2 regions of the Blautia sp. AF32-4BH genome follow, and region 1 is predicted to be linked to the other one. Evidence: predicted binding sites of a transcription regulator. Region 1 holds the regulator's gene; the other holds the start of a gene.
What was found. The regulator NrdR, encoded in region 1, represses ribonucleotide reductase genes. The targets are predictions, from matches to a motif close to CACAANATNTTGTG.
Positions count from the first base shown of each region.

Region 1 (5,550 bases):
ATCCACCGCGTCGCTGTTGCGGAAAACGGCAGACTCCGGGCCGAGATTGCGGTGCTTCCGCAGCAAATGGCAGCAGGGGGTAAGCTGCTCCGCGCAGGATATGTGGGAAGCGTTTCCGTGCATCCAAAGGCAAGGGGCGAAGGCCACATGAAGCGTCTTCTTGGCGACTGGATTACGGATCTGGAAGGAACGTGTGATCTTCTGGCACTGGACGGCCAGAGACAGCGGTATGCCTACTTTGGCTTTACGCCGGGAAGTGAAAAATACACGTTTTACCTGGATGTGGCAAATGTGCGCCATACCTGGAAAAACGGGGAACTCTCCGCTTACACCTTTGCGCCGCTGTTTCCGGAAAACGGCGAAGCGGACGAAGAGGCGGCAGCCTTTGCAAAGAAGCTGAATGAGGAAAAACCGCTTTACGTGGTAAGAGAGGATGTGAAAGCCTGCCTGAAAACGTTCGGCGAGCAGGCAATTGCAATCTGGAAAAACGGTGAGCGGATCGGATATCTGGCACTTTGCGGCGGAAACCAGGTTGTGGAAGCAGAAGTGTTGGAGGAACAGGATTTCGTTCCTGCACTTGCCGCTTATTTAAAAGAAAATGCGCTTGACTCTCTTTTCATTTCCATTCCGGTGTATGAGACCGGAAAAGCAGCAGCGTTATCGGAAGTCTGCGAAAGCTTCACAAAAGAGCGCTGCGGTTCCGCGATGTACCGTATTTTCCAATTTGCAGACGTCATCGAGGCAATGCTGACCATGAAAGCAGAGACGATGGGCATCAGCGATGGAACGTGGTCTGCCGTACTGGAGGGACAGCCGCTGACCGTGACGGTAAAAGATGGAACTGTGACCGTGACACGGGAAGCCCATCCGGGGGCAGATGTACTCAACCGGGAGCAGGCGCAGGAACTGCTTCTTTCACCGCTGGCAAGTAAGGGAAGCAAGGTTCCATCTGAAATCTGGAAGAACATTCCATCCGACTGGTTCCCGCTTCCGCTGTACTGTGCGACGGCAGACGAATTTTAGGCAATGACTGTTGGGAGGCAGAGAAATATGAACGAGACAGCGAAACGAGACAGAAGAGACGAAAAAGAAGAAATCCGGTACCATGTGATTTTCTACGGCCAGGTGCAGGGCGTGGGGTTCCGTTACCGGGCGTATTATGCTGCCTACCAGCTCGGGCTGACAGGCTGGGTGAGAAACTGCTGGGATGAGACGGTGGAGATGGAGGTGCAGGGTGATGAGGAGACGATCACGGAGATGATCAAAAGGATCCGCACCTCCAGCTACATCGAAATCACGGATGCAAAATGGACGAAGATTCCGCTGGAATCGGAATTCGGTTTTCATATCCGTTGATCAGGGCTGTTTTTTCTCTTTTTCCGGAATTTCGACGAGAATGATATCGTTGCCGATCTGGCAGATGCGGTCCCATGGGATCACAAAATCCTCGCCGTGGCAGAAAAAGCCGCAGAATTTCACAGGACCCGGAAGAACGAGTCCGGTAAGATGTCCCGTTTTTGGATTGAATTCCACATCAATCGGACAGCCGAGCGTTTTGCAGGTGCAGATATTGATAACTTCTTTCTGGCGGAGATCTACAACGCGCATGCGGTGCTCCTTTTTACTGATTCCTATGGAAAAACATATGCGAAAATGTTGCTGCAGTTGACTTGAATTTCACGGAAAAATGCGTATACTGTAAAAGTAGAAAACTTTCCGAAATACTTATTTAGAAACGAGGACGAAAGATATGAGATGTCCATTTTGTAATCAGGATAATACCCGGGTTGTGGATTCACGCCCGATTGAAGACAGCAATGCGATCCGCCGCCGCCGGATGTGCGATGTCTGCGGCAGACGCTTTACGACATACGAAAAAGTGGAGACGATCCCTTTGATCGTCATCAAAAAAGATATGAACCGCGAGCAGTATGACCGCTCGAAAATCGAGACCGGTATCCTGCGCGCCTGCCACAAACGGCCGGTGTCCGCCGAGAAGATCAACGAGATGGTCAACAAGGTGGAGACGGAGCTTTTCAACGGCGAGGAACGCGAGATTCCAAGCTCTGTGATCGGAGAGAAGGTCATGCATTACTTAAAAGACCTGGATCAGGTGGCGTACGTCCGCTTTGCGTCGATTTACCGTGAGTTCAAGGACGTCAACACGTTCATGGACGAGCTGAAAAAGATGCTCGACAAATAGCGGGAGGCAAAAAAATGGAAGTGTCGAACTATATTAAAATGCGTGATCAGATGCAGGAACGTTTTCTGACATACGATCAGAAGGAGATCGAAGGAAAGTATGGCTTTGCGTTTGATGGCGATTATTTCTATGTGCCGTATCTTTTTGAAGAATGGAGAGTGAACCGCCATACCGGCGTTGTAGAGGGATCAAAAGACCATTTTCTTCATGTACATCAGGGCAGTTTCAATGAGACGCTGACGATTTTCGACCTGCTCTGCTGCGGAAAGAAGGAGATTGTGCTCGCCGGCACGTATGCGCGTACCAATTCCTTAAAGGGAACGATCAAAGGCCGCACGATTGCGTCCGGCGTTCACGACAGCCGCGCCGCACGGTATGACGGGCATGTGGAACAGCTGAAAAAAGCATGCGTTTCCCTTGGCGGAAAACCATATTTCCCGGGAGACGCTGCTTTTGTTTTTCATGTCTTTCCGTTTCTGCCGCTCGTCTTCCAGTTCTGGGAGTCCGATGAGGAATTCCCGCCGGTGCTGAAGTTTATGTGGGATGAAAACGTCCTCGATTATCTGCGGTTTGAGACGCTGTATTACGTGATGGGAGATTTCCTGGACGCACTGGATCAAGCCTTCGATGCATGTAAAACAGAAGCCTGATACCTTTTGTGAGACAAAATCTTACGAAAATTTTTCGAATGTTTATAAAAATTTCAGTATACGAATCCCTTGGTTTAATGCTATAATGAGCGAAAGTGAGTAAAAAAAGAGAAGAGAAAGGGGAATGCATATGGCTTTTAGCATGAAAGTAACACCGGAAATAGAGGAACTGACAAACATCTGTCTGGATAACTCCAAAATGGATGTTTCGCTGTATGGGCAATACGATGTAAAACGCGGACTGCGCGATGTCAACGGCGTTGGCGTCCTTGCGGGACTGACACAGATTTCAAACGTTGTGTCTTCGGATATCATTGACGGCGTCAAAACACCGTGTGACGGACGTCTGTACTACCGCGGCATCAACGTGGAAAAACTGACCCAGGGATTTTTGAGTGAAAACCGTATGGGATTTGAAGAAGTCGCTTATCTGCTCCTGTTTGGAAATCTGCCGAATGAAGAGCAGCTTAAGCATTTTAAGACGATTTTAAAACAGCAGCAGTCCCTGCCGAAGAACTTTGTGCGTGACGTTGTTATGAAAGCGCCGACCAAGGACATGATGAACACTCTGTCCCGAAGCGTTCTGACCCTGTACGCGTACGACAACCACGCAGATGATACCTCCCTTCCGAATGTGCTTCGCCAGTGCATTAACCTGATTTCTGTTTTCCCGATGCTGTCCGTCTATGGCTATCAGGCGTACAACCATTATATCAAGGGAAAAAGTTTATATATCCACAATCCGTCGAAGAAGCTTTCCACCGCAGAAAACATTCTGCTGATGCTCCGCCCGGATCAGAAATACACCCCGCTGGAGGCGAAGATCCTCGATCTTGCCCTCGTCCTCCACATGGAGCACGGCGGCGGTAACAACTCAACCTTTACAACACATGTTGTTTCTTCTTCCGGAACCGATACGTACTCCGCAATTGCAGCGGCGCTCGGCTCCTTAAAGGGACCGAAGCACGGCGGTGCAAACATCAAGGTTGTGCGGATGTTCGACGATATGAAGTCACACGTCAAAGACTGGACGGATGAGGAAGAAGTATCGAATTACTTAAGAAAGCTGCTGCACAAAGAGGCGTTCGACCAGAAAGGTCTGATTTACGGTATGGGCCATGCGGTTTACTCCATTTCCGACCCGCGTGCGCGCATCTTCAAGACCTTCGTTGAGCAGCTGGCAAAAGAAAAACACAGAGAGAAAGATTACCGGCTGTACGCTATGGTCGAGGAACTGGCTCCGAAGATCATCGGCGAGGAGCGCCATATTTACAAAGGTGTATCCGCAAACGTCGACTTCTACAGCGGCTTCGTTTACAGCATGCTGGATCTTCCGCTGGAGCTCTACACCCCGATGTTCGCCTGCGCGCGTATCGTCGGCTGGAGTGCACACCGGATGGAGGAACTGATCAACACCGACAAGATCATCCGCCCGGCGTACAAGAGTGTCAAAGATGAAGTGGACTATGTTCCGCTGGAAAACAGATAAAACAGGCAGAAGGGCCGGAGCGTGTCGGGATTTTCCGATCTGCTCCGGCATTGCTCTGTGCAGGAAGTAATGTGTCATTGTGAAAAATAGGAGAGTGCAGGAGAATGAATGAGACAAAAAATTACAGCATAACAAAATCCGGAGCAGTCATATTGGAAGGAGGGGCCAATCGCGGCGTCTTTACAGCAGGAGCGCTGGACTTTCTGATGGAGCAGGAGTATTATATCCCTCATGTGATCGGCGTTTCCGCCGGAGCCTGCAATGCGCTGGACTATGTATCGCGCCAGATTGGCAGAACGAGGGACTGTATGATTGTCACGGATGAGAAAAACCGCTACGTCAATAAGAATATCAAGACAATCGTTGAGAAAAAAGCACTGCTCGACATGGATATGGTGTTCGAACGGTATCCGTATGAGATTTTTCCATTTGATTTTGATACGTATTTTGCATCGCCGCAGACGTGTGAGCTGGTTGTGACAAACTGTGAGACGGGACGCGCGGAATATCTGGATGACCGCGAAAATAAAGAACGTCTGCTTGCAATTGGCCGTGCATCATCGAGCATGCCGATCGCCTGCCCGATGGTGGAGATCGACGGAAACGAGTACGTCGACGGCGGTGTTGCCGATTCGATCCCGATTATCCGTTCCTTAAAGACGGGACACCGAAAAAATGTCATTATTCTGACACGGAATTTCGGTTACCGCAAAAAAGAGGGAACGAGAGGCTGGGAGCTGTATGTGGCGGCATTCCGCAAATACCCGAATCTCGTGCGTGCGCTTGTAAACCGCGCGAAACATTATAACCAGGTACTCGAATGCATCGAAAAATGGGAAGAAGAAGGCTCCGTCTTTGTGATCCGCCCGGAGATACCGGCGGTATCGCGTCTCGAAAAGGACGAGGAGAAGCTGCGGGAATTTTACCAGCACGGCTATGACCAGATGAAAGCAAATTTTGAGGCTCTGCAGGAGTTTCTGAAAGAAGAATAAAGTTACTGTATAAACGAAAAGAGGATTGGAGAAAGAAGATGAGTGGAAAAAACCAGAAGAACCGGGGAACTATACTGATGCGGATGTTTTACCCGGACCGGAGAGAAAAAAGTGCCTATACGATCGATTACGCGGATCTGTACCGGAAAGGATACCGGGGCGTGATTTTTGATATCGATAATACGCTTGTTCCGCACGGTGCGCCGGCAACGAAGG
Region 1 covers NZ_QTVL01000001.1:38,991-44,540, forward strand. Annotated here, with positions in the region: gene DWZ44_RS00230 (GNAT family N-acetyltransferase) at 1-1,023, shown strand, start outside; gene DWZ44_RS00235 (acylphosphatase) at 1,051-1,356, shown strand; gene DWZ44_RS00240 (YlmC/YmxH family sporulation protein) at 1,357-1,608, opposite strand; gene nrdR (transcriptional regulator NrdR) at 1,751-2,203, shown strand; gene DWZ44_RS00250 (DUF3786 domain-containing protein) at 2,218-2,853, shown strand; gene DWZ44_RS00255 (citrate/2-methylcitrate synthase) at 2,984-4,342, shown strand; gene DWZ44_RS00260 (patatin-like phospholipase family protein) at 4,447-5,334, shown strand; gene DWZ44_RS00265 (YqeG family HAD IIIA-type phosphatase) at 5,409-5,550, shown strand, end outside.

Region 2 (5,550 bases), on a different contig from region 1:
TTCGCCAGAAAATCGCTCTCGGAAGTGCCGAGCGTGATGCCGTTTGTGATTGAAATCGGAATCTTTGTCGTATCGAGATCGCCGTACAGCGAAGTAACAAAACAGTTGCGTACTGTCGTCGCCTCCGCGCCGTAATTATGTACGGTGCAGTAAAGCTTCTGACCGCCCTTTTCCAGCGTGACGTAGCCGTATTTTCCGTTTAAAACGGCCGTATCGGACTCTTTCGTATTGACGGTCCAGTCGTGGTCCAGAAGTTCACTGACCGGAACGGGAAGATGATAGAGTACATCGTCAAAGCGGACGGTCCAGTCGTTGATTTTACTGCTGTCGGCTTCCGGTGCCTGGTAGGCCTCCACTTCCGGTGTTGTGGCATCGCTGACACCATCGAGCGCTTCTGCATCAGCCGTGGTCGTAAAGTTCTGCATATCGAGGGAATACAGAATTCCCGTTTCGTTATCGAAGCCGAGCGTGATCGTCTGGTACAGCCCGTATTCATACGTGAACTGCACAGAGGTATCGGCCTCATAACGGTCCTTTGGCGCACCGTAGATGCTTTCCACATCCTCCATCAGCGACTGCTGCAGGGTGACGCCGTTCGGCAGGCCGACATAGATATTCTGACCCTCAGCGGTCGAGGTATCGATGTGAATGCCTCCGATCAGGCATTCCGCCACTGGCTTTGCCGTGGTGTCCGGATTGGCAATATCGACGGTAATCTGGTTTCCGTCCTTTTCAAAGCTTTCGCCCTCTGAGAAGGATTCCGGCTGGATTTCCTTTGTGTCGTCGCCGCTGTAGACCCAGCCAAGCGCTGTAAAATCCGCGTAGGATTCCGGAACTTCGTATGTATCGCCCCAGATGGCAAGCTGAAAACTGTTCAGGTTCTTCGAGAGATCCACATCGTATTCCGGAATCTCATCGGAATCGCCGGAGGCCGCCAGATTGTCTTTGGGGTCGTCATCGTCGGTACTCTGACTGATGGTTGTGATCGGAATCGTTTCTGTTTTCTTTCCGCAGCCGCTCGTTCCCACGAGGAAAGCGGCAAATACTGCTGTTAAAACCCAACGGTATTTTTTCATCAAAACCTCCTCATAATAAATGGTTAAAAATATTTGAGAGTTACTTCATGTAAGTAACGATATCAGTTCCCCCTATTCTATCACATTCCGCTTCGTTTTCCAATGTCTGAAGCGGATTTGAGAAAAATGGTTTTTCAAAAGCGCGGTACGGAATACATATTTAGTAAGGAACTGGAAAGGGCAGAAGTCTGGGAGGAGGCTGTGTATGCGTTTTACAAAAATGCAGGGCTGCGGAAATGATTATATCTATGTAAATGCCATGGAGGAGCGGGTGGAGAGTCCGGGACGGCTGGCAAAAGCGGTAAGTGACCGCCATTTCGGCATCGGCGCGGACGGGCTGATTCTGATCGGGGCATCCAAAACAGCAGATTTTTCGATGGAAATGTACAACGCCGACGGCTCGAAGGGCGCGATGTGCGGCAACGGCATCCGCTGTGTGGGAAAATACGTGTACGAGCATGGGCTGACGAGAAAAACGACGCTGACTATCGAAACCGGCAGCGGAAACCGTGTGATTCATCTGCAGACGGGGGAGAATCCGAATAAGATCTGTCAGGTGACAGTGGAGATGGGAACGCCGGAATTCCGCGCCGCACAGATCCCCGTTGTTTCTCTGGGGGAATATGTGCTGGAGCATAAAATTACCGTGTGCGGGGAAAATTATACGATGACCTGCCTTTCGATGGGAAATCCGCATGCGGTGATTCCGGTGGAAGATGTGGAAAAAATATCCATTGCAAAGACCGGTTCCGCTTTTGAACACCTTTCCTGCTTCCCGGACCGTATCAATACAGAGTTTATCCAGACTTTAGATCAACACACAATAAAAATGAGAGTCTGGGAACGTGGGAGCGGTGAAACGCTGTCCTGCGGAACGGGAGCGTGTGCGGCAGCCGTCGCGGCGATGCTTTCCGGCTGTGTTTCGGAGGGAGAAACTGCCGTAGAACTGCGCGGCGGCAGGCTTTTCGTTACATGGGACCGGACGAAAAATAAGGTCCTTCTGACCGGCCCGGCCGAGACCGTTTTTGAAGGAACGCTTGCAGAACGAATTTGAAAAATGCAGATTTCTGTCTGCACGAAAGAGCAGTATGCAATATTCTGAAAATAAAAACTTACAGGAAATGCCTTTTCTTTTCAAAAGAAACATGCTACAATATGTGGTGCCCGCTACAAGAAAAGGGTGGGGGACACACAAGATATAGTGTTTGAATTGGAGGACACCACAATGGTTTATATTATCAAAAAGGACGGCACCAAAGAAGAATTCGACGCGCAGAAGATCGTCCGTGCCGTAAATAAATCCGCACAGAGAATCCTGTATACCTTCTCACAGCAGGAGATTGACTTTATCTGTAAGTTCGCAACCGAGCACGTATATTCCCTTGGAAAGACCGAAATTCCGATCAGCGATATGCACAATATCGTGGAGGGAGCACTCGAAAAAGTAAACCCGGCTGTGGCAAAAAGCTACCGCGATTACCGCAATTACAAAACTGATTTTATCCATATGATGGACGAGGTCTACACGAAGAGCCAGTCCATCCGCTACATCGGCGACAAGAGCAATGCCAACACCGACAGCGCCCTCGTTGCAACGAAGCGAAGCCTGATTTTCAACGAGCTGAACAAAGAGCTGTACCGCAAGTTCTTCATGAACCGCAACGAGCTGCAGGCCTGTAAGGACGGTTACATCTACATCCACGACCAGTCCGCACGTCTCGATACCATGAACTGCTGTCTGTTCGATGTCGGAAACGTTTTAAAAGGCGGTTTCGAGATGGGAAATGTCTGGTACAACGAGCCGAAGACACTCGACACCGCATTTGATGTCATGGGCGATATCGTCCTCAGCACCGCTGCACAGCAGTACGGCGGCTTTACCGTGCCGGAGGTGGACAAGATCCTTGCTCCGTACGCACAGAAGAGCTATGATTACTACGTAAAAGAGTTCCTGAAATATACCGACGCATCCTGGGAGGGTGCACAGGAGAAAGCCATCGAGTATGCGATCGACAAAGTAAGAAGAGAGTGCGATCAGGGATGGCAGGGAATTGAGTATAAACTGAACACTGTTGGATCTTCCCGCGGTGATTATCCGTTCGTTACCGTGACCCTCGGCCTTGGAACGAGCATGTTCGAGAAGATGATTTCCATCTCCCTTCTCGAGGTCCACAAAAACGGACAGGGCAAGAAGGGCCACAAAAAGCCGGTGCTCTTCCCGAAAATTGTCTTCTTATATGACAAGGCAATTCACGGAGAGGGCGGCATCGCAGAAGATGTCTTTGAGGCAGGACTTGACTGTTCCTCTAAAACCATGTATCCGGACTGGCTGTCGATGAGCGGCGAGGGCTACATCGCCGAGATGTACAAGAAATACAAGAGAGTCATCAGCCCGATGGGATGCCGTGCTTTCCTTAGCCCGTGGTACGAGCGCGGAGGCATGGAGCCGGCAGATGAGAACGACAAACCGGTCTTTGTCGGACGTTTCAACATCGGAGCCGTTTCCCTTCATCTTCCGATGATCCTGGCAAAATCCCGTTCCGAGAACCGCGATTTCCATGAAGTGCTCGACTTCTACCTCGAGATGATCCGCGATCTGCACAAACGGACCTACGATTACCTCGGCGAGATGCGTGCATCCACGAACCCGCTGGCTTACTGCGAGGGAGGTTTCTACGGCGGCCACTTAAAACCGTCCGACAAGATCCGCCCGCTGTTAAAGCCGATGACCGCATCGTTCGGTATCACGGCGCTGAACGAGCTGCAGGAGCTGTACAACGGAAAATCTCTTGTTGAGGACGGACAGTTCGCACTCGACACGCTGAAATATATCAACGACAAGGTTGCCGAGTTTAAGAAAGAGGACGGCATCCTCTATGCGATCTACGGCACACCGGCAGAATCCCTGTGCGGCCTGCAGATAGAGCAGTTCCGCAAACAGTACGGCATCGTCCGCAACGTTTCGGACCGCCCGTATGTGAGCAACAGTTTCCACTGCCACGTAACCGAGGACATCACCCCGATCCAGAAACAGGATCTCGAGGGACGTTTCTGGGAGCTCTGCAACGGCGGAAAAATCCAGTATGTGCGCTACCCGGTCGGCTACAACAAAGGTGCGATCAAGACCCTGATCGAGCGTGCAATGGAGCTCGGCTACTACGAGGGCGTCAACCTGTCCCTGGCTTACTGCGATGACTGCGGCCACCAGGAACTCGACATGGATGTCTGCCCGGTCTGCGGTTCCAAGAACCTGACGAAGATTGACCGTATGAACGGCTATCTTTCCTACAGCCGTGTCCATGGCGACACCCGTCTGAACGAGGCGAAGATGGCAGAAATTGCGGAAAGAAAATCGATGTAAAATCATTGCGATATTTGTAATACGATAAAAGAACGAAATCCCCTGCGGGAAATCCATTCGGTTTGGATTTTCCGCAGGGGATTTTATAGTTCGGTAATTATTCTTCGATATCGCGGGTGATGTTGCGTACCCAGACGTATTTTTTATAATGAAGATAAACCGCAGGCAGTTTCACGATCTCATCGAGGTTTACGATACAGTAGACAACCATGACCGGCAGCTTCAGCCAGAACGCGGCGAGGAAGCCAAGCGGTACGGAAAAGCACCACATCGCGCCGATATTTCCCTGCATATCGAATTTTGCATCGCCGCCGGCACAGAAGATGCCGTCGAGAACGGTGGTGTTGACCGACTGTGCCATCAAGTTCAGACCGCAGAAGAGAAGCATGTACTGCAGATATTCTGCCGCGGTATCGGTAAGCGGAGCGAAGTGGACGATTGCAGGAGAGATCAACATCAGAAGACCGCCGGTCACAACGCCGATGGCAATTGCAAGATGCGTCAGGCGGCCGCCGTATTCGCGTGCTTTCTCGAGTTCATCTGCACCGAGCAGATTTCCGATCAGAACCCCGGCACCACCGCTCACACCGCGGATCAGGCAGGAGAGAAGGCTCTTGGCAATCGAGGTGATGGAGTTTGCCGCAACGGCATCGCTTCCCATATGTCCCATGATAACGGAGTACAGAACGTAGGCAATTCCCCAGACGAGGGAGGCCGCAAGCACGGGAAGCGTGTAGCGCCAGAAGTCTTCTGAAAGTATTTTCCCTGCGGAAGAGAAGAGGCGGTTCCAGAGAATCCGTACACGCTCCGGTTTCTTTGTCTCGAGATAAGCCCAGATCAGTTCCACAACGCGGGCAGCTACCGTTGCATAAGCTGCTCCGCGGATCCCAAGTGCCGGAGCACCGCAAAGACCGTAGATGAGGATGGCATTTAAAATGATGTTCAGTACAACCGCAGTGGAACTGATGCGGGAGCTGACTGCTGCATGACCGGTGTTTTTCAGCAGGATCAGATAGACCTGCGAAATACCGCAGAGTACGTAGGAGAGTGCAACAGCGCGTAAATACTGGCTTCCGCTTGCAACCAGGGCCGCATCATTTGTAAAGATGCGCA
Region 2 covers NZ_QTVL01000015.1:34,669-40,218, reverse strand. Annotated here, with positions in the region: gene DWZ44_RS14960 (hypothetical protein) at 1-1,076, opposite strand, end outside; gene dapF (diaminopimelate epimerase) at 1,282-2,130, shown strand; gene nrdD (anaerobic ribonucleoside-triphosphate reductase) at 2,302-4,437, shown strand; gene DWZ44_RS14945 (MATE family efflux transporter) at 4,535-5,550, opposite strand, start outside.
Region 2: the regulator NrdR is predicted to act here: its motif matches at 2,267-2,280, upstream of nrdD (anaerobic ribonucleoside-triphosphate reductase).